3 regions of the Stenotrophomonas sp. S41 genome follow, and region 1 is predicted to be linked to each of the others. Evidence: predicted binding sites of a transcription regulator. Region 1 holds the regulator's gene; each other region holds the start of a gene.
What was found. The regulator FliA, encoded in region 1, starts transcription of late flagellar genes. The targets are predictions, from matches to a motif close to TAAAGTTTNNCNNNCNNNGGCCGATAA.
Positions count from the first base shown of each region.

Region 2: a site for FliA is predicted at 1,387-1,413, ahead of IAE56_RS04155 (methyl-accepting chemotaxis protein). Genes of this name have one in related genera too.
Region 3: a site for FliA is predicted at 1,259-1,285, ahead of IAE56_RS16895 (methyl-accepting chemotaxis protein). Genes of this name have one in related genera too.

Region 1 is NZ_JACVTV010000017.1:16,484-18,743, reverse strand. It holds gene IAE56_RS05960 (MinD/ParA family protein) at 1-821, shown strand, start outside; gene IAE56_RS05955 (RNA polymerase sigma factor FliA) at 818-1,561, shown strand; gene cheY (chemotaxis response regulator CheY) at 1,619-2,011, shown strand; gene IAE56_RS05945 (protein phosphatase CheZ) at 2,011-2,260, shown strand, end outside.
Region 2 is NZ_JACVTV010000010.1:63,459-65,718, forward strand. It holds gene IAE56_RS04145 (VOC family protein) at 1-304, shown strand, start outside; gene IAE56_RS04150 (arylamine N-acetyltransferase) at 402-1,238, opposite strand; gene IAE56_RS04155 (methyl-accepting chemotaxis protein) at 1,442-2,260, shown strand, end outside.
Region 3 is NZ_JACVTV010000097.1:13,595-15,854, forward strand. It holds gene IAE56_RS16895 (methyl-accepting chemotaxis protein) at 1-1,178, opposite strand, end outside; gene IAE56_RS16900 (hypothetical protein) at 1,324-1,593, opposite strand; gene IAE56_RS16905 (SOS response-associated peptidase family protein) at 1,782-2,260, opposite strand, start outside.

The DNA of each region.
Region 1 (2,260 bases):
TTGGCCCTGTCCGCACCATCGCGGTGACCGGCGGCAAGGGCGGCGTGGGCAAGACCAACGTGTCGGCCAACCTGGCCGTGGCGCTGGCGGGCATGGGCAAACGCACCCTGCTGCTGGACGCCGACCTGGGCCTGGCCAACATCGACGTCATCCTCGGCCTGAACCCGAAGTTCACCCTGGCCGACCTGGTGGCCGGCCGCTGCAGCCTGGAGGACGTGATCATCGAGGGCCCCAACGGGGTGCTGGTGGTCCCGGCCGCCTCGGGCCGCCGGCACATGGCCGAACTGGCCCCGGCCGAGCATGTCGGCCTGGTCAACGTGTTTTCCGAACTGGAACGCGAGCTGGACATCATGGTGGTGGACACCGCCGCCGGCATCACCGATGGCGTGCTGACCTTCTGCCAGGCCGCGCAGGACACCGTGGTGGTGGTCTGCGATGAGCCGGCCTCGATCACCGACGCCTACGCGCTGATCAAGGTGCTCTCGCGCGAACGTGGCGTGGACCGCATCCAGGTGGTGGCCAACATGGTGCGCGACCCCAACGAGGGCCGCGTGCTGTACGAAAAGCTGACCCGCGTCTGCGAGAAGTTCCTCGCCGATGTCTCGCTGAACTACCTGGGCTGCGTGCCGCAGGATGACTGGCTGCGCCTGTCGGTGCAGCGCCAGCAGCCGGTGGTCAAGGCCTACCCGTCCAGCCCGGCCGCGCTGGCGATCACCGAGATCGCCCGCCGCACCGCCCGCTGGCAGGCGCCGACCGAACCGCGTGGCGGCGTCGAGTTCTTCCTCGAACGCATCCTCAAGCAGCGTGGGGTGACCGTATGAAAGGTGCAGCCCAGTACAAGGAAGTCCAGCGCGCCAGCGCGACCGATGTCATCGCCCAGCATTCCGACCTGGTGCGGCGCATCGCCCACCACCTGGCGGCACGCCTGCCGGCCAGCGTCGAGGTGGACGACCTGATCCAGGCCGGCATGATGGGCCTGATCGAAGCCTCGCGCAGCTATGACGCCGACCAGGGCGCGTCGTTCGAGACCTACGCCTCGATCCGCATCCGCGGCTCGATGATCGACGAGATCCGCCGTGGTGACTGGGTACCGCGCTCGGTGCACCGCCGTGCCCGCGACGCGGCCGCCACCATCCGCCGACTGGAGCAGAGCAGCGGCCGCGCCGCCAGCGCCACCGAGGTGGCCGCGGCGATGGACATGCCCCTGCCCGAGTACCTGCGCCTGATGGAAGACGCCTCGCGTGGCCAGGTGCTGAGCCTGGAATCGCGCATCGAGGACCAGGGCGAGCTGGACACGGTTGCCCAGGGCGGCCCGACCCCGCAGCAGGTGCTGGAGCGCGGCGAGTTCGGCCGCGAGCTGGGCAAGGCCATCGGCCACCTGCCCGAGCGCGAACAGCTGGTGCTCTCGCTCTACTACGAGCAGGAGCTGAACCTGAAGGAGATCGGCGCGGTGCTCGGCGTGAGCGAATCGCGGGTCTGCCAGATCCACGGCCAGGCCGTGCTGCGCCTGCGCGGCCGGCTGAAGGTTTTCGAGGCGGCCGACGCCGGCCTCGAAGAATGAACATGCGCGAGGCGGCTGCCCCCGGCCGCCCGCAGTGAACAACAAAGGAACTCTGCTTTGAACAAGAACATGCGCATCCTGATCGTCGACGACTTCTCGACCATGCGTCGCATCGTCAAGAACCTGCTGGGCGATCTGGGCTTCACCAACACCGCCGAAGCCGAGGACGGGCATGCCGCGCTGTCGTTGCTGCAGAGCCAGCCGTTCGATTTCGTGGTCACCGACTGGAACATGCCGGTGATGACCGGCATCGAGCTGCTCAAGGCGATCCGCGCCGATGCCAAGCTGAAGACGTTGCCGGTGCTGATGGTGACCGCCGAAGCCAAGCGCGAGCAGATCATCGAAGCGGCCCAGAGCGGCGTCAACGGCTACATCATCAAGCCGTTCACCGCGCAGACCCTGGAAGAGAAGCTCGGCAAGATCTTCGAACGCCTGGCAGCGAGCGCCTGATGGACGCCCAGGTCGACAGAAGCGCCCTCGCCCTGCGCCTGCAGGAGGCCCTGGATGCATTGGAGTCGGGTGACGAGACCGCCTGGCGCCAGCGCATCGACAGCCTCGTGGCCGCGCGTACCCAGCCGATGATGAGCGGCCTTTCGCGGCTGGCCCGCGAGCTGGGCCAGGCCCTGGGCGAACTGCCGACCGTGCCCGACGAGGCCGGCGAGCTGGACGATGCCTGCGCACGCCTGGACCACGTGGTGG
Region 2 (2,260 bases), on a different contig from region 1:
GTGGCTGCAGGTGGAAATCGGTGCCCCGGTGGAGGTGCACGACTGCACGATGGCGTACCTGCCGTTCGACGACGATGCAGGCGGTGCCAGCATGGCGCTGGTCCATGGCGCGGATTACCTGCCGTCCGAGCGGGGCGCGCGCATCTATGTCGGCGTGCAGGATCTCGATGCCAGCCTTGCCCGTGCGTTGCAGGCGGGTGCCGCGCTGCGATTCGGCCCCGCCGAGGCAGGCGCCTGGCGCGTGGCGGAGATCGCCGACAGCGAAGGCAACCGCATCGCCGTGCAGGCCCCGACAACAGCCTGACGCCCATCTGTAGAGCCGAGCCCACGCTCGGCTGCCGTTGGCCCGTAGAGTCGAGCTTGCTCGACTGCTCCGCGCACCCAGTCGAGCAAGCTCGACTCTACCCGGCCGTCGCCTGCCACCGCTGCAGCCACCCGGCAATGGCCGGGTCCAGCCGCGCATCGTCCGGCAGCCGCACGCCAAAGCCCTCCTGCAGCACCTGCCGCACATCCGCCACATCGCGCAGCGCACGCTTTTCCGGCGCCTGGCCCGGGCGGTATTCGGTGTAGTTGCCGCTGCCCATCGTGCGCCGCCCCTCCGGCCACGTCAGCGAAGCACGCAGTTCCCCGGGGAAACTCGAGTGCGGGTGCGTGCACACATACCAGTTGCGCACCTCGTTGTCGGCCGCCGCCGGCGACGTCAGGTCGAACCGGTACAGCGACCGCCAGTCGTCACCGCTGCTGGCCGCCAGCAGGTAATCGCCGTCATCCAGGCGCTGCAGCCGGTAGCGTTCATGCGGCGTGTCCTGTGCGGCTGTTTCCTGCAGCCGCAGCGGCACGGTCGGGGTCAGGCTGCCGAAGCCGGCATCCACCAGCCAGTCCTCGCCGTCCAGCCGCACCCGGATCAACAGGTGGGTACGCGGCGTCAGCTCGCCTTCGGCGGCCGACAGCAGCACGCGCGCGCTCAGTGCATGGGCATCGAAGCCCAGTGCCTGCAGCAGCACGAGGAAGGCGCCATTGAGCTCGAAGCAGTAGCCCCCGCGCTGCGCGTCCAGCAGCTTGCGCTGCACGCTGTCCAGGTCGATCGGCACCGCATCGCGCAGCAGGCAGGTGAGGGTCTCGAACGGCACATGGGCGTTGTGGCGCTGCTGCAGCAGGGTCAGCCCGGCCAGGGTGGCCGGCGGCGCGGCCGGCAGCTGCAGGCGCTGCAGGTAACGGGGGATATCAAGCGCGGTCATGACGGCACCAGGCGGGGCAGGGACACCTACTGTGCAACCGCAACCGGGGTTGAGGTCAAGGGCAGGGCGCCGATGTCATCGCCCCGTCGCCTGCGGCCGGTACAAAGACCGCAAGTGCGCCCCCGGTGGCAGTTCTCGAAAATAGTTCTAAAGTCCCGCTTATCCAGGCCGATACAGGTGCGTCCTTTTGCCTGGAGTCTGTCATGTCGACCGCGGTTGTTCGCCTTCGGTCCCTGCGCACCCACTTCGATGGGCTGCGCTCGGCGTTTCCTGGGCTGTTGCGCTGGCTGCAGCCGCACCGGCTCAGCGTGGCCGACAAGCTGAAGGCCACCTTGTGGGTCTGCGGCCTGGGCCTGGTCGCCATCGCCGGCGTCTACGCCTGGACCGGCCACACCAGCGCACAGGCGGCCCGCACCCAGGCCAGCTACCAGCACGGCAGCGATCTGGCAGCGGCGCTCGCCACCCGCGTGGCGGAAGCACGGCGCCTGCAGACACAGTATGCGCGCAGTTTCGATGATGCCGACCGCAGCCAGCTGCTGGCCACCCAGCAGGAGCTGAAGCAGGACCTTCAGGCGCTGCGCGCGATGCCGATGGATGCCGGCCGGCGCAAGGCGCTGCAGTCCCTGGCCGAAGCGGTCGACGGCTTCTCGCAGGGCATCGCCGCGCTGTTCGAGCGCGTGGATGAGATGGGCCGCGGCGACGCGGGTCTGGCCGCGCAGCTGCAGCAGGCTGCCGACACACTGCAGGCGAACGTGACCTCGCTGCAGCGCCCGGCGCTGGAACTGCATGTGCAGAAGATGCGCCGGCAGGAAGCGTTGCTGCTGCTCGATGGCGACTCCACCCATGCCGACCGCGCCAGCGAAGAGAAGCTGCCCTTCGATCTGGCCCTGGCGGGGTTGCCAACCGAGGCGCAGGAGAGCCTGCGCACCGACATGGATGCCTATCAGGCCGCGCTGCTGGGCTACACCGCCGCCCGCGTCGGCCTGGATGTGGAAGCGCAGTCGCTGCTGGACACGGCCGCC
Region 3 (2,260 bases), on a different contig from region 1:
GCCATCAGGCGGTTGAGGTCTTCAATCATGCGGCGGAAATCGTGACGGTAGGCCGTGGCATCGCCACGCACGCTGAAATCGCCGGCCGCTGCCGCCGTCGCCAGACGCTGGATATCCTGATTGATCGCATGCAGGCTGGCCTTGGCGGCATCCATCGATTCGTGCAGGATCGCGCGGCTGCCCGGCAGGCGTCGTGCGTCCCGGCTCAGGTCACCCTGCGCGTACTGGTTCAGCACGTCGATGGCATCGACGATCGCATCCAGATGCTCGAACACCATCGTGTTCATGCCCTGCGCCAGTTCGCCGTAGACGCCGGGGAAATCCACCGGCATGCGGTGGCTGATGTCCTCGGCGGCATGCTTGCCGATCATCAGCTGGGTCTGCTGCGAGAAGCGTTGCAGCAGGCCGACCATGCTGTCCGTGGCCCGCAGCATCTGGCCCACTTCATCGGGGTTGTCATCCTGGTGACGGACGCTGAGGTCGCCGCGGGTGACCGCATTGATCGACGCCTGCACCTGGGCCAGCGGGCGGGTCAGGCTACGCGAGATCAACCACGCCGCGATGATGCCCAGGCCCAGGCTGAGGACGCCGAACAGGCTGAGCAGTGCCGTGGTCCTGGCTGCCAGCGCCTGCATGTCCCGGGCGGCTTCTTCCACCAGTTTCTGCTGCAGATCGGCGAACTCGGCGAGCGCCGCGTTCCAGTCGGCAGCCGCGGGGCCAGCGCGGGTCAGCAGCTCGGTGCTGGCGGCATCGAAGTCGCCGGCCTGCATCGCTGCATCCAGGTCGCGGTTGAGTGCGACGGTGGCCTGCTGCTTCTGCGCGACCTTGCCGCGCATCGATTCGGCGAGCGGGCTGGTGGCCGGGCGCTCGGTGAAGTGGGCCCAGATCTGGTCATAGCGCGCGGACATCGCGTGCGCCTTCGCCAGATCGGCCTTCAGACCCTGCCCGCGCTTGATCAGCATGTCGCGGCGCAGCAGCAGCAGCTCCTTGTTGATGATGAGCATGTCGTACAGCTCGCCCATGCGGGTCACGCGCACGTTCACCGCGTTGTCGAACTGTTGGCGCTGCTGGTAGTTGCTGTGCAGGGCGATCGCAAGAATGGTGGCGATCAGAAGAAGCAGGATGGAAAAGCCCGCAGTGAGGCGGGTGCCAACCTTGAAGCGGCGCAGCGTGTACATTTTGTGAAGTCCGGTAGTCGTTGTAGGCCCGACTGCCGGGCGTGTCTGCACAGGAGACAGTCCCGGCAAGCAGTACAACGGTAGCGGCGGCGCAGGCTGAAGCTTTAGCGCCACGGTTCGGATTTTTTCTGGAAGCGCCTGCGGATCAGGCGATGCAAAGCACGAAGACCGCTGACAGCGCGAGCATCAGCACGAACACCCGCCGACTCAGGGCCAGGCAGGCGAGGCCCGCGGCCAATGCCCAGGCGCCCAGCAGGACGCAGGCCAGCAGCCACAGGCCCATGCCCATCAGCGAGCCGGACACCACGCCGGACAGCGCCAGTGCCTTGAACAGGCCCACGCCCAGCACGCTGCCGAGCATTCCTGCCTGCAGGGCGACGGCATCATGGCGGGCAGGGGCAGGGCGGTGACGCATGGGCTGCACTGTGCAGCAAGGCACATCCACGCCATGTGTTTTTTGCGGTTCAGCGGGAGCGCGACGAAGGGGTCAGGGAAGGGGTCGGATCCCTTTCCAGCGGAAAGGGCTCTGACCCCGGATCTCCAATCAGGCGCGGGGGTCAGAGCCCTTGCCTTTGGCAAGGGATCCGACCCCGGGCCCATCACTCACGCATCGTCATCCAGCGCATCGCCATCCCAATCGGGCAGCGCATCGTCGGCACCCGCAGCGTCGGGGTCCACCGGCTCCAGCAGGGTGTAGTCATCGCGATGCGGGTTGCGGATGCCCAGGCCGACATACGCAGCCTCGAGCGCCGCGGTATGCGCGTGCCGTCGCAGCTGCGCCGGGGTGGTCAGCTCGCCCCTCAGCCAAGCCGCGGCAGCCGCGGGCTCCACAAACACCGGCCCATCGGCAGACAGCGGGGCCGGGATCGCCGGATTGCCATCGGTCAGGATCGAGAATGTGTCGCGCATGTCGCCGGCCTCGTCCTGCCAGTGCTCCCATAAGCCGGCCGCCAGCAGCGCCACCCCATCCTGTCGCTGGACGAACATCGGCCACTGTGGTCGTCGCTGCCGGTCCCATTTGAAATAGCCCGTCATCGGCACGATGCAGCGACGCTTGCTCCAGGCATCGGCAAAGATGCGGC